One region of the Mesorhizobium sp. CNPSo 4688 genome, then DNA from elsewhere that is predicted to be linked to it. Evidence: predicted binding sites of a transcription regulator. Region 1 holds the regulator's gene; each other region holds the start of a gene.
What was found. Region 1 encodes PhoB, which activates phosphate uptake and scavenging genes when phosphate is short. Its sites were predicted from a motif close to TGTCATNNANCTGTCAT; they were not measured.

Region 1 (9,596 bases):
TGGTCGAGGAGGGCGCCACCGACAAGATGTTCACCAATCCCGACGACAAGCGCACCCAGGACTACATTACCGGCCGCTTCGGCTGAGCCGTCCAGCGGTTGAATTTTCAGGCACGAGGACCACGATCATGGGTGAACATACCGTCGCCTCCTTCGATGAAGAGTTGGGCCAGATCAGCAAGCTGATCCGCGACATGGGCGATCTGGCCGGGTCGATGGTCAGCGGCTCGACCAAAGCGTTGCTCAATTCCGACAATGCGCTGGCGCAACGTGTCGTGTCCGACGATGCCATCATGGACGCGCGCCAGCGGGAACTCGACGATCGCGCCATCACGCTCATCGCCAAGCGCCAGCCGGTGGCCAACGATCTGCGCGCCGTGGTGGGCTCGATCCGTATGGCCGGCGACCTCGAGCGCATCGGCGACCTTGCCAAGAACATCGCCAAGCGCGTCGGCACCGTCGGCCTCAGCGTCACGCCGCGCGACCTCTCGCATTCCATCGATGCAATGGCGCAGCTGGTGCTGATCCAGGTGCAAGGGGTGGTCGAGGAATATGCCGCCGCGGATGCGGCTGCGCTGGCAAAGCTCAGGAATGAGGACGAGCGCATCGACGTCAAATACACGTCGGTGTTTCGTGAACTCTTGACCTATATGATGGAAGACCCGCGCAACATCACTGCCTGCACGCATCTTCTGTTCTGCGCCAAGAATCTGGAGCGCATCGGTGATCATGTCACCAACATCGCTGAAAATGCGTATTATGTGCTGACCGGCCAGCAATTGCCCGCCAATCGCCCGAAGCAGGACGAGACGGCGATGGCCACTTCGGCCTGACAAGGGTGAACTGCTGATGATCGCGCCACGCATCATGGTCGTGGAGGACGAGGAGCCGCTGGGCGTGCTTCTCCGCTACAACCTCGAATCCGAAGGCTACCAGGTCGAGGTGGTGACGCGCGGCGACGAGGCCGAAATCCGGCTGCAGGAAAACGTTCCCGATCTGCTGGTGCTCGACTGGATGGTGCCGGCGGTGTCCGGCATCGAGCTCTGTCGCCGGCTGCGCATGCGGCCCGAGACCGAACGGCTGCCAATCATCATGCTGACCGCGCGCGGCGAGGAGAGCGACCGTGTGCGTGGCCTGTCCACCGGCGCCGACGACTATCTGGTCAAGCCGTTTTCCACGCCGGAATTCATGGCGCGCGTGAAAGCGCTGCTGCGCCGCGCAAAGCCGGAAGTGCTGTCCAGCGTGCTCAAGGTCGGCGACATCGTGCTCGATCGTGAATCGCACCGCGTTTACCGCAAGAAGAGCGAAATCAGGCTCGGACCGACCGAGTTCCGCCTGCTCGAATTCATGATGCGCCATCCCGGCCGCGTGTTCTCGCGCAGCCAGCTGCTCGACAATGTCTGGGGCGAGACGATCTATATCGACGAGCGCACCGTCGACGTGCATGTCGGGCGCCTGCGCAAGGCGGTCAACAATGGCCGCATGCCGGATGTGATCCGCACCATTCGCGGCGCCGGCTACGCTATCCGGGAAGATTAGGCACGCCGCACTGTTGCCGGCCTTTCAGGCGACATGCTTGCCCGCTTTCGCCTGAATGCCCGGTGCGAAAATCTCCTGGTCGACGAAGCCGAGCGCGCGCATGGCGCAGCCTTCGCGGATCAGCGGCAGTTCGTTGGGCTCGGTGTCGAAGGAAATCGATTTCGAGTGCTGGCCGCCGGCGGTCTGGGCAATCGCCTCGCGCAATGCCGGTTCGATCAGATCGAACGCGGCGGCGCTGACTCCGACCATGGCGACAGGTGCTGGATCGATCAGCGCGAACAGGCTGCCGAGGCCGAAGCCAAGCGCCTCGCCGGCCTTGCGGTAGGCTTCGCGCTCGGGGCCATCGGTCTCGCGGGCACGTGTGGCGAGCGCCCGCATGTCGGCGTCGCCGACATCGACCGGTTCGGCATCCTCGCTCATCATTTTGGCGCTGCGCCAGATGGCGTAGTTGCCGGCATAGGCCTCGACGCAGCCGCGCCGCCCGCAACGGCACAGCGCGCCGCCGGGCCGGTGGATCATGTGGCCGAACTCGCCGCCCGAGGAATGGGTGCCGGTGAACAATTCGCCCTTCAGCACCAGCCCCATGCCGATGCCGTGCGAGAGCAGGATAGCGATGAAATTGTCGCGGTAGCGCTCAGGCTGGCGCCATTGCAGCGCCACTGCCATCATGTTGCAATCGTTTTCCATGGTGGCCGGAATACCGAACTCCGCTTCCAGTATGTCGGCGAAGGCAATGTCGGTCAGCGGCGTGATCGGCGACCACAGCATGGCGCGCGCCTGCGAATCGGTGATGCCCTGGATGCCCATGGCAATGCGGGCAATGCTCTGAACATCGAGGTCGGGATCCTCGAGCCGCCGCCGCACGATTGCCGTGCATTCGCCGATCAGCTCGTCGCGCGGCATAGTCAGCGTATCCAGCCGGCGCTGCTCCTCGGCGACCACCTGGCCGGCATAGTCGATGACGGTGACGGAAAGGAAATTCAGCGACAGCACCACGGTCATCACCGCGGCGGCTTCCGGGTTGAGCGCAAGGCCAACCTGGGGCCGGCCGCGTTTCAGCGCACCGGTCTCGCCAGGCTTGCTCTCGGCCAGGATGCCTTCTTGAATCAGATCAGACGAGATCGCCGATATGGTCGAGTGGCTGAGACCGGTGGTCGCCGCAATCTCGGTCCTCGACGGTTGGCCTGCCCGGCGCACGGCCGAAATCACCATCGCGCGGTTGCGACGGCGCAGGTCGTCGTGGCGGATTCCAACCGACATCGTTTTTGTTTTCCTCCCGGTCCTCCTCGCGCCTCATGATAGTGAAGGCGTTCGGTGGTACCAGCCAAATATTGGCAGAAGCAGGCCGCGCTGTCATTGTTTATTGCGGGTCTCGAAAAAATTCCGCGAAGCCATCAGAATCCATCAGAATCGATGTTGACAGCGCCTCGCCGATGGACCAGTATTTTTTCGAGGCTCGAAAAAATAGAGCCTCTGTGTGCCGGCCTTCGGGCCAGTTTTGTCGCGCCGCGCGCGGCGCAGGGAGGATTATCATGAACAGATTTGCAGCCGCCATGCTGGCGGGTGTCGCCATGTCGCTGACGCTGGTGTCGGTCGCGCAGGCGAAGGACAAGGTCATCGGCGTGTCGTGGTCGAACTTCCAGGAAGAGCGCTGGAAGACCGACGAAGCGGCGATGAAGGCGGCGATCGAGGCGGCCGGCGACAAGTACATTTCCGCCGACGCGCAGTCCAATCCCGGCAAGCAGTTGACCGACGTCGAGAGCCTGATCTCGCAGGGCGCCAACTCGCTGATCATCCTGGCGCAGGACGCCTCGGCCATCGGCCCGGCGGTGCAGAAGGCACTGGACGAAGGCATTCCGGTCGTCGGCTATGACCGTCTGATCGAGAACAAGGACGTCTTCTATCTGACCTTCGACAACAAGGAAGTCGGCCGCATGCAGGCCCGCGAAGTGTTCAAGGCCAAGCCGGAAGGCAACTATGTCTTCATCAAGGGCTCGGGTGCCGATCCGAATGCCGATTTCCTGTTCGCCGGCTCGATGGAAGTGCTCAAGGAAGCCATCGACTCGGGCAAGATCAAGAATGTCGGCGAGGCTTACACGGATGGCTGGCTGCCCGCCAACGCCCAGAAGAACATGGAGCAGTTCCTGACCGCCAACGACAACAAGGTCGATGCGGTGGTTGCGGCCAATGACGGCACCGCCGGCGGCGTCGTCGCGGCGCTGACGGCGCAGGGCCTGGCCGGAACGGTTCCGGTTTCGGGCCAGGACGGCGACCATGCCGCGCTGAACCGCATCGCGCTCGGTACGCAGACCGTGTCGGTGTGGAAGGACGCGCGCGAGCTCGGCAAGAACGCCGCCGAGATCGCTTCGCAGCTGGCCGACGGCAAGAAGACAAGCGACATTGCCGGCGCCAAGGACTTCACCACGCCCGGCGGCAACACCGTCAAGTCGCTGTTCCTGACCCCGGTTGCCATCACCAAGGACAACCTCAACGTCGTCATCGACGCCGGGTGGATCAAGAAGGACGAAGTCTGCGCCGGCGTCACTGCCGGCAGCGTTGCAGCCTGCAACTAAAACCGGACCGCTATCGGTTCGAAATCTCGGCGCCGCGGCCCAAAAGCCGCGGCGTTTCTCCAAGGGCTTTCCGCTTCAAATGACCACGGAAAGCAAATAGCATCCATGTTCCGGCATCCGCGCCAGACGGCAAACCGGTGGGAGGATAGCATGACCGACACGACCTCTAATCAGCCGGTCGCCAGCACTGCCGCGGACCGGGCGCGCGCATCCGAGCTCAGCGCCGTCGGGCGGTTCCTCAAGGCTACCGAACTCGACACGCGCATGCTCGGCATGGTCGGCGCCCTGCTGGTCATCTGGGTCGGCATACACATCCTGTCGGGCGGGCTTTTCCTGACGCCGCGCAATCTGTGGAACCTGTCGGTGCAGACCTCCTCGGTCGCGATCATGGCGACCGGCATGGTGCTGGTCATCGTCATGCGCAACATCGACCTTTCGGTTGGCTCCGTCGAAGGCGTGATCGGTATGATCATGGGCGTGGCGCAGGCCGAATTCCTCATTCGCGTCATCGGCTTCCAGCTTGGAAATCCATGGCTCTGGATCATCGCGCTGGCCGCCGGCGTGGCGCTTGGTCTGCTGATCGGCGCGTTCCAGGGCTTCATCATCGCCTATATGGAGGTTCCGGCTTTCATCGTGACGCTGGGCGGCCTACTGGTGTGGCGCGGTATGGCATGGCTGATTACCAGCGGGCGCACGGTCGCGCCACTCGACGCCACCTTCCAGCTGATGGGTGGCGGACCACGCGGCTCGATCGGCGCTACCGCCAGCTGGATCGTCGGCATCGTCGCCTGTGCGGCGGTTGCCTTCGCGCTGCTCAACGGCCGCTCGCAGCGCAAGCGGTTCAGCTTTCCACTGCGCCCCGTGTGGGCCGAGACCTTGCTTGGCGTGGTCGCTTGCGCGGCCATCCTCGGCGCCGTCTGGATCGCCAATTCCTATCCATGGCCGATCGGCATCGTGCGCCAGTATGCGCTGCAGAACGGCATCACCCTTCCCGAAGGCGGGCTGTTTATCGCGCATGGAATCGCCATACCGGTGCTGATGGCGGTGGCCACGGGCATCATCATGACCTTCATCACCAAGCGCACGCGTTTCGGCCGCTATGTCTTCGCCATCGGTGGCAATCCGGAAGCAGCAGAACTTGCCGGCATCAACACGCGCTGGGTGACCATGAAGGTGTTCATGATCATGGGGGTGCTGGCGGCGATCAGCGCGGCGATCTCGTCGGCCCGCCTCAACGCGTCGACCAACGCACTGGGCACGCTGGACGAGCTGCTGGTCATCGCCGCCGCCGTCATCGGCGGCACGTCGCTGGCCGGCGGCGCCGGAACGGTGATGGGCGCCATGCTCGGCGCGCTTCTGATGCAGTCGCTGCAATCCGGCATGGTGCTGCTCGGCATCGACTCGCCGCTGCAGAGCATCGTCGTTGGCGCCGTGCTGGTCATCGCCGTGTGGCTCGACACCGTCTACCGCAAGCGGGTCTAGGGGAGGAACGATCATGGAAAAAACTGCTCCCACGGGCACAGCGCTGATCGACATGCGCAACATCTCGATCGCCTTCGGCGGCATCCGCGCCGTCGACGATGCGTCCATCGATCTTTTCCCGGGCGAGGTCATGGCGCTGCTCGGCCATAACGGCGCCGGCAAGTCGACGCTGATCAAGATCCTGTCGGGCGCCTACAAGCGCGACGCGGGCCAGATATTCGTCAACGGCCAAGAGGCCTCGATCTCCAACCCCCGCGACGCCAAGAAATACGGAATCGAAACCATCTATCAGACGCTGGCGCTGGCCGACAATGTCGACGCCGCCGCCAACCTCTTCCTCGGCCGTGAGCTGATGACCGGCTGGGGTACGCTCGACGATGTCGCCATGGAAGCCGAGGCGCGCAAGGTCATGGGCCGGCTCAATCCGCGTTTCCAGCGCTTCAAGGAGCCGGTGATCAAGCTGTCGGGCGGCCAGCGCCAATCGGTGGCGATCGCGCGCGCCATCCTGTTCAACGCCCGCATCCTGATCATGGACGAACCGACGGCGGCTCTTGGTCCGCAGGAAACGGCGCAGGTCGGCGAGCTGGTCAAGCAGCTCAAGTCGGACGGCATCGGCATCTTCCTGATCAGCCACGACATCCATGACGTGTTCGAGCTTGCCGACCGCGTCTGCGTGATGAAGAACGGCCAGGTCGTCGGCACCGCGCGCACCACCGACGTCACCCAGGACGAGGTGCTCGGCATGATCATCCTCGGCAAGTGTCCGCCTGGCGCCATTCCCGGGCCGGGCGCGCTGAAGATCGCCGCCTGAGACAAGCGCCATCACCGGCGGTTATCTTCTCCGATGCGCGATCGATAAGCCGGCTAATATTTGGAACGTGATGTGCCAGCTGTCACGATGGTTTGGCCTCGCCATTGTGTTAGCGCGGTGACATGCCATAAAGGTCCTAAATCCATGGGCCGCAGCATCCTTTGAAGAAGTTTTTCCCGATCGTCGCCTTCATTGCCGTCGCGCTGATCAGCATGACGATGGCAGGCTTCGCCTACTTCGCCACCCAGGAGGCGGCACGGATCAAATTCGAGGCGACGGCCGACGATGCGCTCAACCGCATCGAAAGCCGCATCGACCTGCATCTGTCGCTGCTGCGCTCGACGCAGGCGCTGTTCGACGCCCGCAATGGTGAGATTTCGCGAAGCGAATTCAAGGCCTTCTTCAGCGCGCTCGACCTCGACAGCAATTTCGCCGGCCTGCGCGGCATAGGCTATCTGAGGTTGGCAAAAACCGGCGACGAAGCGGCGGTCGAGCGCGACATGTTGCGCGACCGTGGCGTACCCCACGCTGTCTATCCGGACACGGCACAGTCCTGGCGCACCCCCGTCGTGCTGTTCGAGCCGCTCGATCCTGCCAACGAGTCGACCATCGGCTACGACATGTTCACCGAACCGGCGCGGCGCGAAGCGATCGAAAAGGCGATGGCCGATGACGCACAGCATGCAAGCGGTCTGGTGCAACTCGGCCAAGGCACGGGCGCGGCACAGACCTTTACCGGCTTCCTGGTCTTCGTCAGGCTCAATGTCGAAACCGCGCCGGATGGCATTAACGCCTCCAGGTCGTCGACATCAGGCTTTCTCTACGCCGCTTTCCGCGCCCGCGACCTGTTCCAGACCGCGCTCAGCCGCACGCCGCTGCTGCCGGTCAACACCGAGGTCTATGACGGCAAGGTCGACGCCGGCAATCTTCTGTTCCAGTCGGAAACGCCGCCGGTTGCGAGCTTCGGCGACAGACTGTTGGTGACGCGCAAGATCATCGTCGCCGGCCGGCCGTGGACGGTGCTGTTTCGGCCGACCAGCGCTTTCTCGCAGCCGTCTTCACGCGCTATTCCGGTGATGCTCGGCCTGTTGGGGTTGCTCCTGGCGGGCGCGATCGCGCTGGTGGCGCGCTACCAGGAGCGTGCCTATGACGCCAAGTCGCTGTTGCACGAGACGACGGAAAAGAGCCTGCTCGAAAAGGATCTGATGCTGCAGGAGATGAAGCATCGGATCAAGAATTCGATTACGCGGGTGCTGGCGATCGCGCGCCAGACAGCAGCGCACGCCACCGACGTAAAGGAGTTCTCCTCTTCCTTCTCGGCCCGCCTGCAGGCAATGGCGGCGTCCCAGGACATGCTGACGCGCTCGCGGTGGCAGAAGGCCGACCTTGGCGATCTCTTGCGGATCGAGCTTGGCCAGGTGTTCGGCAAGGAGCTTCCGGAAGGAATATTGTCAGGCCCTCAGGTGCTGCTCGACGAGACGACAACGCAGGCGCTTGGGCTGACTTTCCACGAACTGGCGACGAATGCGCTGAAATATGGCGAGGCCGGCAATTCGGTCGGCGCGCTGAAGGTCGACTGGTCGTTCCAGGGGCGCGGATCCGACAGGATGCTGGTTCTGAACTGGCGCGAAGCCGGGCAGAAGCAACTCGAAGCGCCGGTCAAGACCGGCTTCGGCACTAAGCTGATCGATCTCAATGTCACGCGCGAATTGCGAGGCACGATCGCCAGAGATTTTCGCGCCGACGGGCTTACCGTGGAAATCAGGATTCCGCCGCCCGGCACAGGCAAACAAACGGAGACCGGCTAACCGGTCTCCGTCTCGATTGTTTGACGCTTTTGAAGCGGATCAGCAGCGAGCGGTGTAGAGCCGGCCGCGATTGTCGCGATACTGGCAATAACCATTGCGCAGGTTGCGCACCAGCAGACCGGAACCGGCACCAACGGCTGCGCCGATGAGCGCACCCTTGCCACCGCCAACCAGGCCGCCGACGCCGGCGCCAACCAACGTACCGACACCCACGTCCTGCTCGGTCGTGCTGCAGCCGCTGACGGCGACCACGGCAACCATGGCAATAATCAATTTCTGCATAGAGTCTCTCCTCACTTTCGTCCTCACTTTAATAAGCTTCAGCCGCCATTTAGCATGAAATGACGGCCTTTGCCCGCTCGATCTTATTGTTGGCTAAGATAGTCTTTTTCTGGGCGCGATACATTCGACGCGACCGTGACGTTGGAAATCTGCAAGGATGCGTCGAGCGAACCGTCCGGGCGCACGTTCCAGACGATCTGGTCGTAGTCGTCCTCGAGTGCCGGGTCGACGGCAAGACATTTGGAAACGACGTGCTCAGCCTGGCCCTGCACGTCGCCCATGGCGAAAGGCCGCTCGGCGGTGCATGCGTCCGCAGTCTCGAACACGCTGACCGGCACCGGCAGTTCGCGGCATTCGGTCATGCTGTTTGAACAGCCGATAACCAGAAGCAAAGCGGCGATGTGTTCCACGGCGAAAGATCCTCTCGCCATAAGAACGGTCAACAGTCGTCAAAGTTCCTGTGATGCAAGCTGGGGAGGTTAATAATCGGCTTGGCCAGGAGCCAGACCAGCCTTCAGCCTAGCCAGATTTGGGAGCAGCGTGAACCCGAAGCGAACGTGGCTCAGCCCCAGCTGCGACGCCACGATCAGAACGATGGCGGCGACGAGCGCGACAGCGGCGAAGCGAAGCAAGGGATGCCAGGCGTGCGGCGCCGGCGAGGCGGATGCATCAGGATCCTGAAAGCCGCTCATCGAAACGCGGGCGGCCTGCTCCAGCCTGTTCATATCGGCAACCGTCAAGATCCATTCCTCCCATAGTTGGGTCGCAAGCCACGGCCGAAGCGTCGGTTGAATCGGTCAAGAGCCGGCAATCTCTGGGAGCCTCAGCATCAGACTTTATGGTGAACAGCCGGTTAAGGGATCCGGCGCTCTGGGCTCTCTGTTTGACGCAATTCGGGACGGAATTGCTCTGAGGCAAATCCGGCCGCTCACTCGGTTTCGAAATTGCCGTGCGGAACGAGAAGCCGATATTCGAGGCGGTCGCCGGTGATTTCCAGCGTCGCCGTGCCGTTCAGCGATACCGGCACAACGCGTTCGAGAGCAACGCTGCCGAAGCGTTTCTCGGTGCGCCTGTTGTCATTGGCGACAATAGCCTCGACCCA
Region 2 (9,596 bases), on a different contig from region 1:
TCTGGCAGCTCGGCCAGGTGGGCAAGAACAATGGCGTGCTTTTGCTGGTGGCCAGGGGCGACCGCAAGATGCGCATCGAGGTCGGCTATGGGCTGGAGGGCGCGCTGACCAATTCGCACGCCACACGGATCATTGAAAACGATATGGTGCCGGCCTTCCGCGCCGGCGATTTCTCCGGTGGCCTTTCCAAGGCCGTCGACGACATCATCAAGGTGCTCGAGGACAGTCATGGCGCTTGAGGGCAATCCGGACGCGTTGGAGGCGGTGTCGATATGATGATGCCCATCATCAGCCCCTCCAGGCGTTTCACCGCCGGTGCGTTGTTTGCCTTGGCGGTGTTGATCTTCGGGTTTGCCGCCATGGCGGCGGAGTTGCCCGCGCTCACCGGTCGCGTCGTCGACGATGCCGGTATCATCGACCCCGCGACCGAGGCGGCACTGACCCAGAAACTGGCCGACTTCGAGACAAAAGGCTCCGACCAGATCGTCGTGGCAACGATCAACAGTCTCGACGGAGAGGAGATCGAGCCCTACGCCAACCGGCTGTTCCGCTTCTGGAAGCTCGGCCAGGCCGGCGAGAACAATGGCGTGCTTTTGCTGGTGGCGCCGAACGACCACAAGATGCGCATCGAGGTCGGTTATGGGCTGGAAGGCACGCTGACCGATCTGCACACAAAACTGATCATCGAAAACGATATGGTGCCGGCTTTTCGTGCCGGCGATTTCTCCGGCGGCATTTCCAAAGCCGTCGACGACATGGTCATGGTGCTGGAAGGCAATCCCGAAGAGCTGGAAGCGCGCGGCAAGCGCAATCCGGCCGACAACAGCACGCCCATCGATCCTATAGTCGCGATCTTCCTGATCCTGTGGGCGACGATGTTCTTCGGCGGCCTGGCGATGGCCTTCCTGCCGCCGATCTTCGGCACCAAGCTGTCGCCGGGCGTCTATAAATGGCTGGGCATGACCTTTCGCTATGGCCAGAAGCCGAGCGGATCGTCTTCGGGTTCAAACAGCTGGACAACGAGGTCGTCGTCGGGCTGGTCGTCGGGCAGTGGATGGTCTTCAGGAAGTTCGGGCAGCAGCTGGTCGTCGGGCTCAAGCAGCGGCGGTGGGTTTTCAGGTGGCGGCGGTTCGTCCGGCGGTGGCGGGTCTTCAGGGAGCTGGTGAGAGACATGGCAACACGACCGATCAGCCCGCAGGACCATGAGCGCATCGCCACCGCGATCCGTGCCGCCGAATCGAAAACCGACGGCGAGATCTACTGCGTCGTCGCGCATGCCAGTGACGGCTATTTCTTTCCGGCCGCCTTCATGGCGACATCCGGCATGCTGATCGTCAGTCTGGCCGTCGCCTACGGGCTGGAAGCCTGGTGGCTGTCGATCCGGCTGCCGCATTTCGTCCTCGCGCAGCTTTTGGCACTGGCGTCGGTGCTGGTGCTGTTGTGGGCGCTGCCCAATTTGCGCATCCATCTGGTGCCGCGCCGGCAGCGTTATCAGGCGGCACATGACAATGCGCTCAGGCAATTCCTCGCCCGCAATGTCCACCGCACCACGGCCCGCACCGGCGTGCTGGTCTTCGTGTCGATCGCCGAGCGCTATGCCGAGGTGGTCGCCGACTCGGGCATCAACAGCAAGGTCGGCCAGCATGTCTGGGACGGCGTTATCCGCGACCTTACGCAGCATGCCGGCGACGACCGGCTCGCCGACGGCTTCGTCAAGGCGACCGAGCAGGTCGGCGCGGTGCTGGCCGAGCATTTCCCGGTTACATCGGACGATGCCAATGAGCTGGACGACCATCTGGTCGAGATCTGAAAAGCCTGCAAACGCTACCCTGACGACCGTTTGACCGCCTTGGCTGCGCGCGTTTTCAAGCCGGCTCTGGCCCGATGTCACCAGTGTCGTGGTCGGCTGTGAGAAAGCGGTTGGCGGGCTGGCCTCGACTCTTGCAAATGGCCGATGCGGGTTTATGGTTAACAAATCATGAATACGCTGAGCATCGACATCAGGAAAGCAGAACCGCGCGACGCCGGCGCCATTGCCGACGTGCATCAGCAGGCCTGGGAGGGCGCCTATTCCGGCATCATCCCGCATCGCTCGCTGACCTCGATGATCAACCGTCGCGGCGCCGACTGGTGGGCGAACGCGATTCGCCGTGCCGCCACTGTGCTGGTGGTCGAGATCGGCGGCACCATTGCCGGCTATGCCACGATCGGCAAGAACCGCGCCCGCGAGCTTCGGCAGCAGGGCGAGATCTACGAGCTTTATTTGCGTCCGGAGTATCAGGGCATCGGGCTCGGCAGCCGGCTGTTCAAGGCGGCACGGGCACGGCTTGCCGACCACGGACTGAAAGGCATGGTGGTGTGGGCGCTGGAAGACAACCAGAACGCGCTCGCCTTCTATGCCGGCGCCGGTGGCCGCGATGTCGCCGAGGGCGTCGAGATTTTCGAGCAGAAGGCGCTGAAGAAGGTCGCCTTCGTCTGGGAATAACGAGCACCGCCCGGAGCGTTTCACCGTTTCGAAGAAACGGCGAACCCCTCCATCTCCTTGTTTTGACGCAATTCCGGACGGAAAACCGCTCACACTTTTCCTGGAATTGCTATCGGTTACAGCCCGTTCACAAACTGTGCACTTCCATGGGCGCTGCGTACCGATCGCCGCATTGCGTCCTTGCGCTTCGCCCGCTATCGATCTTGGAAATCGAGAGAGGGATTTGAGCCATGCGCATTGAAGCCATTGCCAGCGGAAAGAATCCGCCTGACGACGTCAACGTCATCATCGAGGTGCCGATCGGCGGCGAGCCGATCAAGTACGAGATGGACAAGGAGGCCGGCACGCTGTTCGTCGACCGCTTCCTGCACACTTCGATGCGCTATCCCGGCAATTACGGCTTCGTGCCGCACACGCTGTCGGGTGATGGCGACCCGATCGACGTTCTGGTCTGCAACACCCGCGCGCTGGTGCCGGGCTGCGTCATCAATGTGCGGCCGATCGGCGTCCTGATCATGGAAGACAATGCCGGCCAGGACGAGAAGATCATCGCCGTGCCGTCGCCGAAGCTGACGCTGCGTTATGAAAACGTAACCGAATACACGCAGCTGCCCGACATCACCCGCCAGCAGGTGCAGCACTTCTTCGAGCACTACAAGGATCTCGAACCCGGCAAATGGGTCAAGATCGAAGGCTGGCACGATTCCAAATACGCCAAGAAGATGATCGTGGACGCCATCGCGCGGGCGAAGGCGGCGAAGTAGGCGGCGACGCTGGGGGTGGGAGCGGCCGCTAAGCACGGCGCCGCCCCTCATCCGCCTGCCGGCACCTTCTCCCCGTATAGTGATGGGGAGAAGGGAGTAGCCCGGCCCTCGGCTTCTTATTCTGCAACGTGTGTGATTGGCGAAAGCTGCGATGACAGCGTTTTTCTCCGCGTCACTATACGGGGAGAAATGTCCGGCAGGACAATGAGGGGCAGCACGAACCGACGACACTGCATAAGGGGCGTCCAGCGCGAACGGCCCTTAATTATCCACCCTACCAAACGCCGGCACGTTGCCGATGACCGTGTGCTTGTCCTTGCTGCAGGCAAAGGTTTTGGCCTTTTCGTCGGCCAGTTTTCGCGCCTGGTCGTTGGCTTGCGGGTTGCCGGTAGCCAGTACCAGGCCGATTGTGCAACCGTCGCGGGCTTCCATCTGCGCGACCTTGGCCACCAGCAGCACTTCGGTCGGCTTGTTCTCATCCTCGGGATTGCTGATCGAGCGGCGGTGGATGACGGCGAAAGGAACGGCGACGTCGCCCTTGCTCTCGATGCGCCACTCGACCTTGGCGCCGGACGAGTTGAAGCCGGAAAAACTCTCCCAGACCGTCGTCATGTCGCCACCGGGCGGAAACCCGTAGAACAGCGATTCACGCGCATCGTCATAAGCGATCAGAACGGGATAGCCGCGATAGCCGGAGCAGGCGAGTTCGGCCCAGTCGCCGTCGCCCTCCTCGGCCTGCGCATAGGTGACACAATCCTTTTGGGAGTCGAGATCGGTGTAGGCGCTGGATATGCCATCGGCATGGGCTGCCTGGCAGAGACCGGCAAGGGCAAAGGGGACAAGCAGCAGGGTGCGCATGTGGACGTCTCCCGTGGAGTTCGTCCCAGCCTATCGCCAAATTTTCGGCAGGCCTAGCGCCCCATCCATCGGCAAAGTTGGCGCTGCCCCTCATCTGCCTGCCGGCATCCTCTCCCCGTAAACGGGGCGAGGGACGCTCCCGCCACCGATTTCGCCAATCACCAGCGTTGCAAGAGAGTCGCCGGCGGCGCGGCCGGCCTCTTTCTCCCCGTTCACGGGGAGAAATGCCCGGCAGGGCAATGAGGGGCGGCGCCAACGCCCGAGAATGTTACTTCTTCAAGCTCGCCTCGATCAGCAGGTCGGCGTTGTGCGCTACCGATGCCGCCGGGCCGCCGAGGCCGAACAGCTGGCCGCTGATGTAGGCGCCTTCGATCAAAAGCAGCAGGCCGTCGCCGAGCGTGTCAGGGTCTTGCGCGCCCATCGCGGCGGCCATGGCGCGCAGGCGGTGGCGCAGCTCCTGCTTGTTGGCCTCGCTGACAACGCGCGCCGGATGGCCGTGTTCGGGGTATTCCACCGCCGCGTTGGTCATGCCGCAACCGCGATAGTCCGGTCTTTGCGTACGCTTGCCGACGCGGGTCAGGAAGGCGCCGATCTGCGCGCGCGGGTCGCCGGGATGGGCGGCGACGGCTTCGTCGAAACGCTCCCAATATTCACGGTCATATTGCCGCAGATACGAAGCGGCGAGCTCGTCCTTGGAGGGGAAGCTGCGATAGAGGCTGGGCTTGGTGACGCCGGCACGCTTGACGATCTCGTCGACGCCGATTGCCCTGATGCCGCGCCGGTAAAATAGGTCGTAGGCGACGTCGAGGATCTTCTTGGCAGCCTTAGGCGGCGCCGCTGCATGACCGTCGTTGATGGTCAGTTCAATATTTTTGTCCGTTGGCATCATATGACTCGATTGACGTGTTACCGATCGGTACGTATACATCTCCTCACCCTGCAACGTACCGGTCAGTAACATGATAGCTCAATCCCGTCCCTTTGGCCAGCGCTACGCTTTCGTCGTGGTCGGCGTCATCTTCCTTTGCCTGCTGATCGCGGCCGGTCTGCGTTCGGCTCCCTCCGTGATGATGCTGCCGCTGGACAAAAGCTTCGGCTGGGGGCGCGATACCGTTTCGATTGCCGCTGCCATCGGCATCTTCCTCTACGGTCTGACCGGGCCGTTCGCCGCTGCATTGATGGAGCGTATCGGGCTGCGCCGCACGCTGCTTGCCTCGCTGGCGATCATGTCCGGCTCGACCGCGCTCAGCCTGCTGATGACCGAGCCATGGCACCTGTTCCTCACCTGGGGCGTGTTTTCCGGCATTGGCTCCGGCGCGGTTGCCACCGTGCTCGGCGCCACCATCGTCAATCGGTGGTTCAAGACCAATCGCGGCCTCGTCATGGGGCTGATGTCGGCCTCCAGCGCCACCGGCCTGCTGGTGTTCCTGCCGCTCCTCGCCTCGCTCGCCCAATCCGGCGGCTGGCAACCGGTCGCCATCGCCGTCTCTGTCGCCACCGCCTGTCTGCTGCCGCTGGTCTGGCTGCTGGTGCCGGAGCGTCCCGCTTCGATCGGCATGGTGCGCTATGGCGCCGAGGCCGATGATGTGCCGCCGGTGTCGCCGGCCTCGCAAGGCAATTTCCTGGCGCATACGCTCAACACGCTGCGCCGTGCGGCGGGAACCAGGGTATTCTGGTATCTGTTCGCCACCTTCTTCGTCTGCGGATTCACCACCAACGGGCTGGTCGGTACCCATCTGATCTCCTTTTGCGGCGACATGGGCATCGGCGAGGTGCAGGCGGCCGGCCTTTTGTCGATGATGGGCATTTTCGACCTGATCGGCACGACGCTGTCGGGCTGGCTCACCGACCGTTTCGACCCGCGCAAGCTGCTCGGTGTCTACTATGGCATTCGCGGCCTGTCGCTGATTTACCTGCCCTATTCCGGCTTCTCGGCGACCAGCCTGATCATCTTTGCCGTGCTCTACGGTCTCGACTGGATCGCCACCGTGCCGCCGACGCTGCGGCTCGCCAACGAAGCCTTCGGCGACCGCAGCGGACCGATTGTGTTCGGCTGGATCGTCGCCGGCCACCAGGTGGGTGCGGCCGCCGCCGCTGCCTTCGGCGGCACCATGCGGGAATTGCAGGGCAATTATGAACTGGCCTTCCTGATCGCCGGCATGACGGCGATTGTGGCGGCGTGTCTGTCGCTGCTGATCAACACGAGCCGGCCGGCCTTCGAACCGGAGCCGCAGGTGGCTTAAACGCGGCGGTAATCTCCCCCATTGAGGGGGAGATGGCCGCGAAGCGGCCAGAGGGGGTCGGTCCGACCGGGCGAGGCGTCCTTGCGGCGAAGGGAGGAGGTCAGCGCTCTACGCGCGGCGACCCCCTCTGTCGCCTTTGGCGACATCTCCCCCTCGAGGGGGGAGAGATCACCTGTCCATTGTTATCAAAACTTCATCTTTCCGAGATGCAGCTGAAACATTGAGGCTGGACGCTGGTGGCGGACGTTCAAGCCATCAGGAGACAGCCATGAACAAGATCTCGATGACCCGCCGCGCTTTCGTCACCTCAGCGAGCGCTGCGGGTCTCCTCGGCGCATCGGGCCTCGCTTTGCCCTATTATTCGCGCGCCAGCCAGCGCCCGGCCTTTACCCATGGCGTCCAGTCCGGCGACGTCGATGCCTCGAGCGGTATGGTGTGGACGCGCACCGACCGTCCCTCGCGCGTCATGTTCGAGATATCGTCGACCGAGAATTTCGCCAACGCGACCCGGCTGGCGCCGCTCGATACCTCGCCGGCCAGCGACTTTACGGTCAAGCGGCTGCTCACCGACTTGGCTGCCGACCAGGACATCTTCTACCGCATGACGGCCGCTGACCTCGCCGACATCAATGTCGTTTCCGAGCCGATCGTCGGGCGCTTCCGCACTGCACCCGCCTCGAAGCGCGACATCAAATTCGCCTGGTCGGGCGACACGGCCGGCCAGGGCTGGGGCATCGACGAGACCGGCATGAAGACCTACGCCACCATCGCCAAGCACACGCCCGACTTCTTCCTGCATTCCGGCGACACGATCTATGCCGATGGCGCCATGAAGGATGAGGTCGACCTGCCTGGCGGCGGCAAATGGAAGAACGTCGTCCTCATCGACGGCAAGCGCAAGGTGGCCGAGACGCTGGACGAGTACCGCGACCAGTGGAAGTACAACATGATGGACAAGAACGTTCTCGCCCTGAGCGCCATCTGCCCGACCTTCTACCAGTGGGACGACCACGAAGTGTTGAACAACTGGTCGGATTCAAAGAATTTGAGCGCCGACAACCGCTACACCGAAAAATCCATCCATGTGCTGGCGGCGCGTGCGGCGCGCGCCTTCCATGAGATGACGACGATCCGCTATGAACCGTCGGAGCCGGGCCGCGTCTATCGCAAGATATCCCATGGGCCACTGCTCGACGTGTTCTTCCTCGACATGCGCTCCTATCGCGGCCCCAACGGCCCGGACATGCAGGACACCATGACGCCGGAGTCCCGTATGCTCGGCGAACAGCAGACGAAATGGCTGAAGCGCGAGCTGGCCAATTCCAAGGCCACCTGGAAGATCATAGCCGCCGACATGCCGCTCGGCCTCGTCGTCTGGGATGACGGCACCAAGAAGGTCGGCGCGGAAGCCGTCAGCAATGGCGACAATGGCCTGCCCAAGGGCCGCGAGCTCGAGATCGCCGACCTGTTGCGCTATATCAAGAACGCCGGCATCACCAACACGGTGTGGCTGACGGCCGACGTGCACTACACGGCCGCGCACTACTACAACCCCGACAAGGCGCAGTTCCAGGACTTCAACCCGTTCTGGGAATTCGTCTCCGGCCCGATCCACGCCGGCACGTTCGGCCCCAACGATCTCGACATGACGTTCGGTCCGGAGCTGAAATTCATTAAGGCGCCGACCGCCGAACAGGGCCAGAACCTGCCGCCATCGGCCGGCCTGCAGTTCTTTGGGTTGGTGGATATTTCAGGCGCGACCGAGCAGCTTACGGTGCGGCTGATGGATCGTGATGATAACGAGCTCTACAAGGTGACGCTGGATCCGGTGCGGTCGGCGTAGGCACTCTTTACCCTCCCCCTTGTGGGGAGGGTCGATCCGCGAAGCGGATCGGGGTGGGGGTCTTCCCACGCCGGCGCTTCACCCCCGCCCCGTCTCGCCAGCTTCGCTTTGCGAAGCCGCTCGCCGACCCTCCCCACAAGGGGGAGGGTAAAGCGACGGTCAATCCGGGTAGCAAACCGTCGGAATTTTCGGCCAAACGGCGCTGTCGCAGCCGGCGGCCTGCTGCTTTTGCCTGAAGGATGCGCTGACCGGGCCGGTGACCACGGGGTCGACGCCATCAGGGGCGTCGGCGAACATCTGCTCGGCCGTCTGGTCAGAGGGCGAGACTGGATTGGCTTCCTTCAGCGTCGCGGCCGATTGGGCAGCATTGGCCGCCAGCAGGGCAGCGAATGCGACCGAAGCGATGAGTGGCCAAAATCGGTTGAGTTTGTCGGTCATGAATTTCGAACTGCCCGGGCCCCGAAAGGTTCCCACTTTGGTTAACAAAACCATCTCACACCGAGATGCTTAAGATTTGATGAGTATTTGGTGATGCGCCTCCTCTTTCGCAATTGCGAAAAACCCTGTATGAGCCGCGCAACCGAAAGAGGCGGCGCCTTTTGGCCTGCTGCCTGCAACGCTCCCGAGACCACAACATGAAAATTCGTAATATCGCGATCATCGCGCACGTCGACCATGGAAAAACCACCCTCGTCGACCAGTTGCTCCGGCAATCCGGCTCCTTCCGCGACAATCAGCGCGTCGCCGAGCGCGCCATGGATTCCAACGACCTGGAAAAGGAACGCGGCATCACCATCCTGGCCAAGGCGACCTCGGTCGACTGGAAGGACACCCGCATCAACATCGTCGACACCCCCGGCCACGCCGATTTCGGCGGTGAGGTCGAGCGCATCCTGTCGATGGTGGACTCGGCCATCGTGCTGGTCGACGCCGCCGAGGGCCCGATGCCGCAGACCAAGTTCGTCGTCGGCAAGGCGCTCAAGGTCGGCCTGAAGCCGATCGTCGTCATCAACAAGATCGACCGCCCGGACGCCCGGCATGTCGAGGTGGTCAACGAGGTGTTCGACCTGTTTGCAGCACTCGACGCCACCGACGAGCAACTCGACTTCCCGATCCTCTACGGTTCGGGCCGCGATGGCTGGGTCTCAGAAAATCCGGAAGGCCCCAAGGATCAGCAGCTTGCGCCGCTGTTCGACCTCGTCATCAAGCATGTGCCGGAGCCGACGGTTCATCCCGGCCCGTTCCGCATGATTGGCACCATTCTGGAAGCCAATCCCTTCCTCGGCCGCATCATCACCGGCCGCATCGAGAGCGGCACGCTAAAGTCCAACATGGCCGTCAAGGTGCTGCACCATGACGGCACCCAGATCGAAACCGGACGTATTTCCAAGATCCTCGCCTTC
Region 3 (9,596 bases), on a different contig from region 1:
CCGAGATCGTGATACACTTGGCGACCCTGGATGCAGATGGCCCGAACGCCGGCTATTTCAACGACGATGGCCCGCTCCCCTGGTGAAAGGAGCTGGACGCGAAAGTCCTCCGACGCCATCATCTGCAGCACTTTTCCGAGAAGGAATGCTCATTCCATATTGACTATGGATTGGAATTATTATTTCATATTGGCGGCGTCACGCTGCCGCTCGCGCGTGTCCCCCAACTAGGTTGCAAAAGCAATTCCAGCGAAAGTGTGAGCGGTTTCGCGTCCGGAATTGCGTGAAACAAGAGTTAGAGTGGTTCGCCGTGAAACGGCTAGCCGCTCTAACGACAACACGACTGACGGGAGGTTCCAATGAGCGAAGCCGTGGACGCGAGATACGCTCCGCTCGATGTCATCACCATCGGTCGCGCTTCCGTCGACCTTTATGGCCAGCAGATCGGCTCGCGGCTGGAGGACATCACCTCCTTCGCCAAGTCGGTCGGCGGCTGCCCGGCCAACATCTCTGTGGGAACGGCGAGGCTCGGCTTGCGCTCGGCGCTGCTCACCCGCGTCGGCGACGAGCAGATGGGCCGCTTCATCCGCGAACAGCTGCGGCGCGAAGGCGTCAATGTCGATGGTCTCAAGACCGACAAGGAGCGGCTGACGGCGCTGGTGCTGCTCTCGGTCGAGAGCGAAGGCGTTTCGCCGATGATCTTTTACCGCTCGGACTGCGCCGACATGGCGCTGGCGCCGGAAGACATTGACGAGGCCTTCATCGCCTCGGCGCGTTCCATCGTCGTCACCGGCACGCACTTTTCCCGACCCAACAGCGACGCCGCCCAGCGCAAGGCGATCCACATCATCAAGGCCAAGGGCGGCAAGGTGGTGTTCGACATCGACTACCGCCCCAACCTCTGGGGGCTCGCCGGCCATGCCGAAGGCTTTGAGCGCTATGTGAAATCCGACCGCGTCTCGTCGCAGCTGAAGACGGTGCTGCCCGATTGCGACCTCATCGTCGGTACCGAGGAAGAGATCATGATCGCCTCGGGCGCCGACGACTGCCTGAGCGCGCTGAAGACGATCCGCTCATTGTCCTCGGCCACCATCGTTTTGAAGCGCGGCGCCATGGGCTGCATCGTCTATGACGGGCCGATCAGCGACGATCTCGAAGACGGTATCGTCGGCAAGGGCTTCCCGATCGAGATCTACAATGTGCTCGGCGCCGGCGATGCCTTCATGTCCGGCTTCCTGCGCGGCTGGCTGGGTGGTGAAAACCATGCGACGTCGGCGACCTGGGCCAATGCCTGCGGCGCCTTTGCCGTGTCCCGGCTGCTCTGCGCGCCGGAATACCCGACTTTCGAGGAGCTGCAGTTCTTCCTCAAGAACGGCAGCAAGCACTTGGCCTTGCGCAAGGACGAAGCGATCAACCACATCCATTGGGCGACGACACGTCGTCGCGACATCCCCTCGATGATGGCGCTCGCTTGCGACCACCGTGTGCAGCTCGAGGATGTGGCGGCCAAGACCGGCGCCGATCCGGCCCGCATCCGCGATTTCAAGGTGCTGGCGGTCAAGGCAGCGGCGAAGGTTGCCGCCGGCCGTGATGGCTACGGCATGCTGATCGACGAGAAGCATGGCCGCGAGGCGATGTTCGAATTCGCGCGCCATCCTTTTGCCTGGCTCGGCCGCCCGGTCGAACTGCCAGGCTCGCGGCCGCTGCGCTTCGAATTCTCGCAGGACATCGGCTCGCAGCTGGTGGAATGGCCGGTCGACCACTGCATCAAATGCCTGTGCTTCTACCATCCCGACGATCCGGCAGAACTCAAGGAAGAACAGCAGCAGAAACTGCGCGCGCTGTTCGAGGCGGCGCGAAAGGTCGGCCGAGAACTGCTGGTCGAGATCATTGCCGGCAAGCATGGCAAGCTCGACGACACCACGATCCCGCGCGCGCTAGAAGAACTCTATGCGCTCGGCATCAAGCCGGATTGGTGGAAGCTCGAGCCGCAGGCCTCGGCCGGCGCCTGGGCCAAGATAGAGGCCGTCATCCTCAAGCACGATCCGTGGTGCCGTGGCGTCGTGCTGCTTGGGCGGGAAGCGCCGCAGGACGAGCTGGAAGCTGCCTTCGCCGCGACCGCCAAGGCGCCGATCGTCAAGGGCTTCGCCGTCGGCCGCACCATCTTTGTCCACGCCGCCGAACAATGGTTGGCCGGCAAGATGTCGGATGACGAGGCGATCGCCGACATGGCCGCGCGCTTCGAACAGTTGACCGAAGCGTGGCTTGCCGCGCGTGGCCGTAAAGCAGCATAAGAAGACGCGACGCAGGACTGCGGAGGAAAATACCATGAGCAAGACAATCCGCCTGACGATGGCGCAGGCGCTGACCCGCTTTCTCAGCAAGCAGATGACCGAGATCGACGGCAAAAAAGTGCCGATCTTCGGCGGCGTCTGGGCGATTTTCGGCCACGGCAATGTCGCAGGGATCGGCGAGGCGCTCTATCAGGTGCGCGATGAACTGCCGACCTTCCGCGCCCACAATGAACAGGCGATGGCGCATGCGGCGATCGCCTATGGCAAGGCTAATTTCCGCCGCCGCTTCATGGCCGCGACCTCGTCGATCGGCCCCGGCGCGCTCAACATGGTGACGGCGGCGGCGCTTGCGCATGTAAACAGGTTGCCCGTCCTGTTTTTGCCGGGCGATGTCTTCGCCAACCGCATCCCCGATCCGGTGCTGCAGCAGGCAGAGGATTTTTCCGACGGTACGGCGACGGTCAATGACTGCTTCCGTCCGGTGTCGCGCTATTTCGATCGCATCACCCGGCCGGAGCAGATCATTCCGGCGCTGAGCCGGGCCATGCAGGTGCTGACCGATCCGGCCGATTGCGGCCCGGTAACACTGTCGCTGTGTCAGGACGTGCAGGCCGAAGCCTATGACTATCCCGAAAGCTTCTTTGCCGAGCGGGTCTGGCACCAGCGTCGGCCGCGTCCGGACCGCCATGAATTGGCGGCCGCAGTCACGGCGCTCAAGGGCGCCAAGAAGCCGCTGATCATCGCCGGCGGCGGCGTGCTCTATTCGCAGGCATCGGACGAACTGGCAAAATTCGCCGAAACCACAGGCATTCCGGTCTGCGAGACGCAAGGCGGCAAATCCTCGCTGCCCGACAATCATCGGCTCAACATGGCGGCGGTCGGCGTCACCGGCACATCCGCCGCCAACCGGCTGGCGGAAGAGGCCGATGTCGTGCTGGCCATCGGCACCCGCCTGCAGGATTTCACCACCGGCTCGTGGGCGCTGTTCAAGAATTCCGGCAAGACCATCATCGGGCTGAATGTGCAGCCTTTCGATGCCGGCAAGCACCGGGCTTTGCCGCTCGTCGCCGATGCGGCCGAAGGGCTCGCCGAACTCGGTGCTGGGCTCAAGGGCTGGAAGGCGCCTTCCGCCTGGACGGACAATTCGGCCACCGGCAAGAAAGCCTGGCAGGCCGATGCCGGCAAGGTAACGGCCTCGACCAATGCCGCCTATCCTTCGGATGCGCAGGTGATCGGCGCCGTGCAGCGCGCCCTGGGCTCCGGCGTGACCTTGCTGCATGCCGCCGGCGGTCTGCCCGGCGAATTGCACAAGCTTTGGCAGGCCGGCGCGCCCGGCTCCTACCACGCCGAATATGGCTTCTCGACCATGGGCTACGAGATTGCCGGCGGCCTCGGGGCGAAGATGGCCAAGCCCGATGAAGAGGTCGTCGTCATGATCGGCGACGGCTCCTACCTGATGCTGAATTCCGAGATCGCCACATCGGTGATGCTCGGTCTCAAGCTCACCATCGTGCTGCTCGACAACAGGGGCTATGGCTGTATCAACCGGCTGCAAATGGCCACCGGCGGCGCCAACTTCAACAATCTCCTGAAGGACTCGCGCCACGAAATCCTGCCCGACATCGACTTTGCCGCGCATGCGGCGAGCATGGGCGCAATCGCCGAAAAAGTGCCATCAATCGCCGGCCTGGAAAACGCGCTGCAGAAGTCGAAAAAGAACGACCGCACCACCGTTCTGGTCATCGACACCGATCCGCTTGTCTCAACCGACGCCGGCGGCCATTGGTGGGATGTGGCGGTGCCGGAAGTCTCGGCGCGCAGCCAGGTCAACGCGGCACGCAAGGCCTATGACGAAAAGCGGCAGATGCAGACCATCGGCGATTGATGGACATGCACCCGGCCCCTACCTCCCCCTTGTGGGGAGGTCGGACCGAAGGTCCGGGTGGGGTCTGTGCCGCACCCCCACCCCGCTGCTTCGCAGCGACCCTCCCCACAGTGGGAGGGTGAACAAGAAACCGGAGTGACGACTTGAAAGCCAAACTGGGCATGTCCCCCATTGCGTGGTGGAACGACGATCTTGCCGAACTCAGCGACGACGTCTCGCTGGAAGAATGTCTGCGCCAGTCGCGTTCGGCGGGCTTCACCGGCATGGAAATGGGCCGGCGTTTTCCCAACGATCCCGCTGTCATGCTGCCGATCCTGAAAAAGGCCGATGTCACGCTGTGCGGCGGCTGGTTCTCCGGCACGCTGGTCGACGAGGACATGGGCAAGAACAAGGACCGCATCCAGCCGATGATCGACCTGTTCAAGGCGGTCAACGCGCCTTGCATCGTCTATGGCGAGGTCGGCCGTTCGATCCAGGGCGACCGCTCCAAACCGCTCGCCACCAAGCCGAAATTGTCGGGCGACGAGATGAAGGCCTATGCCAGACGCCTGACCGAGTTCGGCGAATGGTGCGCCGAGCAAGGCATGCCACTGTCCTATCACCACCACATGGCGGCGGTGGTCGAGACCGAGCCGGAACTCGATGCCTTCATGCGCCATTCCGGCGACGGCATTCCGCTGCTGCTCGATGCGGGTCACCTGGCCTTTGCCGGCGGCGACGTGCTGCGCGCCATCGACAACCACCACAAGCGCATCAACCATGTCCATGTGAAGGATGTGCGTATGGCTGTCATCGACGGGCTCGACCGCACGAAACAGTCCTTCCTCGATGCCGTGGCGCTTGGCGCCTTCACTGTGCCGGGCGATGGCTCGCTGGATTTCGGCGCCATCGTGCAGCGTTTCGCCGACCATGGCTATGAAGGCTGGTTCGTCGTCGAGGCCGAGCAGGACCCGAAGAAGAATCCGCCGCTGAAGATGGCGCAGGTAGGTCACAAGGAGCTGATGCGGGTGATGACCGCTGCCGGCTACACCGTCGAGACGCAAGGCTTTCCCAATGTCTGATGCGACGGGTTACCGCCGAGCCAGCTTGCTGTAGATTGGCCCGATGAAAGATTACGAGCACCCATTCTTCCGGCCGCTGTGGCGGCGCGTTGCCGTCGTCGCCGTCTGCGTAATCTGGGCGATCATTGAATTCGCCTCCGGCACACCGTTCTGGGGCGTCATCGCGCTCGGCTTTGCCGCCTACGCCGTCTGGCAGTTCTTCTATCTCTACAAGCCGGTCGACGGGGCGAAGCCTCCGGTCGAGCCGAAGACTGGCGCCGAACCGAAGGAATGACCGCAATGTCGAAACTGCTCGTCAAAGCCGACAAGGGCCATGGCCGCGTCGCCCATGTCACGCCCAAAAGCGCCGGCTGGACCTATGTCGGCTTCGACCTGCACCGGCTGAAGCCGGGCGAAAACGCCTCGGGAAAGACCGGTGATCGCGAAGTCTGCCTGGTGTTCGTCACCGGCAAGGGTACGGCAAAGGCCGGTGGTCAGGAACTCGGCCTGCTCGGCGAGCGCATGTCGCCCTTCGAGGGCAAGCCATGGTCGGTCTACATCCCTGAGGGGTCGGACTGGTCGGTCACCGCCGACACCGATCTCGAGCTTGCTGTCTGTTCGGCACCGGGCCTGGGCGGCGGCCTGTCGGTTCGCGTCATCGCGCCCGACGATCTCGGCCAGGAAGTGCGCGGCAAGGGCACCAACACGCGCTACGTCACCAACATCCTGCCGGAAGGCAAGCCGGCCGACTCGCTGCTGGTGGTCGAGGTCATCACGCCTGGCGGCCATACATCGAGCTATCCCCCGCACAAGCACGACCAGGACAATCTGCCGGCCGAATCCTATCTCGAGGAAACCTACTATCACCGCCTCAACCCGCCGCAGGGTTTTGCCTTCCAGCGCGTCTATACCGACGCCGACCAGAATGGCGCCCGCGAGCTCGACGAGGCCATGGCGATCGAGGACGGCGATGTCGTGCTGGTGCCCAAGGGCTACCACCCCTGCGCCGCCTGCCATGGCTACGACCTCTACTATCTCAACGTCATGGCCGGCCCGAAGCGGACGTGGAAATTCCACAACGCGCCCGAGCACGAATGGCTGATGAAGGCCTGACCACCCTGTCTTTCAGGGGAAGCTGTTGGCCCAGTTCGGAAAAATCGTCGGCTAACGACCCATGGGGTCGATTTGCCATCGAAAACCCTTCAAAGCTTCGTCAATCCGTCATGGAAATCACCTATGGCAGCGGGCTGACGAGGATTTTCGATGCGCTACGCCATCTATTTCACCCCGAGGCAGGACGAGCCACTGGCGCGGATCGCCGCCAACTGGCTGGGACGTGACCCTTTCGGCGCCGCCACAAGGCCGAGCGAAGCGGTGGGCGACCTGTCGGCGGCCGAAGTCGCCTTCCACACCGCCTCGGCGCGGCGCTACGGCTTTCATGCGACGCTGAAGGCCCCCTTCCGGCTGGCCCCGAACGAGACGGAAGCCTCGCTGCGTGCTGCCCTGGACGTCTTTGCCGAAGCGACGCCGACGGTCACCATCCCGCGTCTCATCGTCAGCCAGATCGACGGCTTCTTTGCCTTGGTGCCCGAAGGCCCGCTGCCGCCGCTCAACCGTTTTGCCGATGATGTCGTGCTTGGTTTCGACCGTTTTCGCGCGCCGCTCACCGAGGCGGAAATCGAGCGGCGCAGCCCGGATTCGCTTAAACCCGCCGAGTTCCGCAATCTCTGCCAGTGGGGCTACCCCTATGTTTTCGAGACGTTTCGCTTCCACATGACCCTGTCCGGCCGGGCCGGGCCACAGGAAAGCCTACGTCTGCGCGCAGCAATTGACAGCCTGTTCGCCGAGGTGCTGCAGCAGCCGGTGCTGGTGGATGCGCTGGCGCTGTTTGTCGAAACCGAACCGGGCGCCCCGTTCATGGTGCTCTCCCATCATGCGCTCGGCCGCCGTGCGGCCCGGAAAACTGCCTGACCACGTCGCCTTAAAACCTAAGGACTGCCTGAGATGACCGCCGAGACCGTTTTGACCAATGCCCGCATCGTGCTTGCCGACGAGATCGTCGAAGGATCGCTGCTGCTGCGCGACGGCCTTATCGCCGGCATCGACGCAGGCACCGGGCGGACCGGCGAGGATATGAGCGGCGACTACATCATCCCCGGCCTGGTCGAACTGCACACCGACCATCTCGAAGGCCATTATGCGCCGCGGCCGAAGGTGCGCTGGAACCCGATCGCCGCCGTGCTCGCCCATGATGCGCAGGTGGCGACCGCAGGGATCACCACCGTGCTCGACGCCTTGCGCGTCGGCATGGATGAGGATGCGGATCTCACCTCCGACGACATCCGCAAGCTCGCGGACGCCATCGAGGACAGCGTGGCGCAGGATCGCCTTCGGGCCGACCACTTCCTGCATCTGCGCTGCGAGGTTTCGGCGCCGGACTGCCTGCAGGCCTTCGCCAATTTCGACGGCGACGAGCGCGTGCGGCTGGCGTCGCTGATGGACCATGCGCCGGGGCAGCGCCAGTTCGTCAACCTCGAGACCTACGCCTATTACTACCAGCGCAAGCTGAAGCTGACCGATCGCGACTTCAAGCTGTTCTGCGAAAAGCGGATGTCGGAATCGGCGAAGAATTCGGGACCGAACCGGGTGGCGATATCAGCCGCCTGCAACGAGCGCGGCATTGTGCTGGCAAGCCATGACGACGCCACATCAGGCCATGTCGACGAGGCGATTGAACAAGGCGTGCGCGTTGCCGAGTTTCCGACCACGCTGGAAGCCGCTAAAGCGTCAAAGGAGGCCGGGCTCGGCGTGCTGATGGGCGCGCCCAATGTCATGCGCGGCGCCTCGCACTCCGGCAATGTTTCGGCCCGCGCGCTGGCCGGCGACGGCCTGCTCGACATCTTGTCGTCCGATTACATCCCCTTCAGCCTGATCCAGTCGGCCTTCTTCCTCGGCGACGTCGTCGAAGGCATTTCCCTGCCGCAGGCGGTCGCCATGGTGTCGAAGAACCCGGCCGAGGCCATCGGCCTCAGCGACCGCGGCGTCATCGAACCGGGCCGCCGTGCCGACCTGGTGCGCGTGCGCGTCGACGACCATGTGCCGGTCGTGCGCACCGTCTGTCGCCAGGGACGCCGGGTCGCCTGATGGTCTCGGCGTCGATCGAGCGCGAACTCACCGCCGAGGCCTTTCCGGTCCGCAACGGCGTCTTTGTCGCCGTCGTCGGCCCGAGCGGCGCCGGCAAGGATACGGTGATCGGCTATGCCAAGTCGTTGTTTGCCGATGAGACAAGGCTGGAGTTCGTCCGTCGGGTCATCACCAGGCCGAGCGATGCGGCAAGCGAGGATCACGACACGCTGGCCGACGCCGCCTTTGTCGAGGCCGAGGCCGACGGCGCTTTCGCCATTTCCTGGGAGGCGCACGGCCTGCGCTACGGCATCCCGGCCGATGTCGACTGGTCGATAGCCAATGGCCATGTCGCGGTCGCCAACGTGTCGCGCGCGGTCATTCCGGTGCTGCGTGAGCGCTACGCCAATCTGGCCGTGGTCGAGATCACCGCTGCGCCGGAAATCCTCGCCGAACGGCTCGCTCAGCGCGGCCGTGAGTCGCGCGGCGAAGTGCTGGCACGCCTCGCCCGCAGTGCCAATGTCGCTTTGTCCGGACCCGGCGTCACCTCGATCGACAATGGCGGTCCACGCGAAGCCGCCGGCGAGCGTTTCGCCGAAGTGCTGCGCAAGGCGATGGCGTTCTCCGACATGTCGGGGGTAATTTAACGCTACTCCGCCGCCACGGCGCCCTTGCGGCTGGCGTCGAGCATCAGCCGTCTTGCCCGGAACACGCCCCATTGCTGGTCGACCAGCACGCCGATGAGGATCACGCCGCCCATCACCGCGAAGTTGAGCGAAGACGGGATGCCGAGCAGGTTGACCAGGTTCTGCAACTCCTGCAGCAGCACGGTGCCGAGGATGACGCCGACCAGCGAGCCTTCGCCGCCGCGCAGCGAGAAGCCGCCGAGCACTGCCGCGGCGATGGCGTAGAGTTCATAGAACTGGCCATGGCTGGCCGGCGAGATAGAGCGCGTGTACATGGCGAAATAGATCGCCGACAGCGCCGTCAACACGCCGCAGATGACATAGGCGGCCATGACGACACGGCCGGTGCGGATGCCCGAATATTTGGCCGCTTCCTCGTTCTTGCCGATGGCATAGAGATAGCGGCCGAACACCGAGCGGTGCAGCACCACCCACATCACGATGGCAATGACGATGAGCGCAATGAAGCTGTTCGGTACGCCCCAGGATCGGCCCGCCGTCAGGAATTCGAGCTCCGGAAAATTCTGCCCGAAGCCGAAGCCCGCGGTGCCATCGGCGGTGTAGAAGC

Region 2: a site for PhoB is predicted at 6,531-6,547, ahead of AC04SH_RS04120 (alkaline phosphatase D family protein). Genes of this name have one in related genera too.
Region 3: a site for PhoB is predicted at 6,428-6,444, ahead of AC04SH_RS06690 (DUF1045 domain-containing protein). Genes of this name have one in related genera too.

What each region holds. Positions count from the first base shown of each region.
Region 1 covers NZ_JBWLUY010000010.1:204,930-214,525, reverse strand. Annotated here, with positions in the region: gene pstB (phosphate ABC transporter ATP-binding protein PstB) at 1-86, shown strand, start outside; gene phoU (phosphate signaling complex protein PhoU) at 128-832, shown strand; gene phoB (phosphate regulon transcriptional regulator PhoB) at 849-1,538, shown strand; gene AC04SH_RS20780 (ROK family protein) at 1,563-2,798, opposite strand; gene xylF (D-xylose ABC transporter substrate-binding protein) at 3,071-4,111, shown strand; gene AC04SH_RS20770 (sugar ABC transporter permease) at 4,262-5,593, shown strand; gene AC04SH_RS20765 (ATP-binding cassette domain-containing protein) at 5,607-6,404, shown strand; gene AC04SH_RS20760 (CHASE domain-containing protein) at 6,566-8,212, shown strand; gene AC04SH_RS20755 (YMGG-like glycine zipper-containing protein) at 8,252-8,494, opposite strand; gene AC04SH_RS20750 (hypothetical protein) at 8,578-8,904, opposite strand; gene AC04SH_RS20745 (hypothetical protein) at 8,974-9,234, opposite strand; gene AC04SH_RS20740 (sensor histidine kinase) at 9,423-9,596, opposite strand, start outside.
Region 2 covers NZ_JBWLUY010000002.1:226,617-236,212, reverse strand. Annotated here, with positions in the region: partial or broken gene AC04SH_RS04160 (TPM domain-containing protein) at 1-221, shown strand, start outside; gene AC04SH_RS04155 (TPM domain-containing protein) at 273-1,166, shown strand; gene AC04SH_RS04150 (TPM domain-containing protein) at 1,172-1,810, shown strand; gene AC04SH_RS04145 (GNAT family N-acetyltransferase) at 1,979-2,485, shown strand; gene ppa (inorganic diphosphatase) at 2,716-3,249, shown strand; gene AC04SH_RS04135 (hypothetical protein) at 3,511-4,107, opposite strand; gene AC04SH_RS04130 (TetR/AcrR family transcriptional regulator) at 4,376-4,993, opposite strand; gene AC04SH_RS04125 (MFS transporter) at 5,067-6,350, shown strand; gene AC04SH_RS04120 (alkaline phosphatase D family protein) at 6,619-8,193, shown strand; gene AC04SH_RS04115 (hypothetical protein) at 8,353-8,631, opposite strand; gene typA (translational GTPase TypA) at 8,829-9,596, shown strand, end outside.
Region 3 covers NZ_JBWLUY010000003.1:222,962-232,557, reverse strand. Annotated here, with positions in the region: gene AC04SH_RS06720 (SDR family oxidoreductase) at 1-86, shown strand, start outside; gene AC04SH_RS06715 (bifunctional 5-dehydro-2-deoxygluconokinase/5-dehydro-2-deoxyphosphogluconate aldolase) at 360-2,294, shown strand; gene iolD (3D-(3,5/4)-trihydroxycyclohexane-1,2-dione acylhydrolase (decyclizing)) at 2,329-4,179, shown strand; gene iolE (myo-inosose-2 dehydratase) at 4,323-5,240, shown strand; gene AC04SH_RS06700 (DUF3329 domain-containing protein) at 5,284-5,514, shown strand; gene iolB (5-deoxy-glucuronate isomerase) at 5,520-6,332, shown strand; gene AC04SH_RS06690 (DUF1045 domain-containing protein) at 6,483-7,190, shown strand; gene AC04SH_RS06685 (alpha-D-ribose 1-methylphosphonate 5-triphosphate diphosphatase) at 7,224-8,363, shown strand; gene phnN (phosphonate metabolism protein/1,5-bisphosphokinase (PRPP-forming) PhnN) at 8,360-8,989, shown strand; gene AC04SH_RS06675 (ABC transporter permease) at 8,992-9,596, opposite strand, start outside.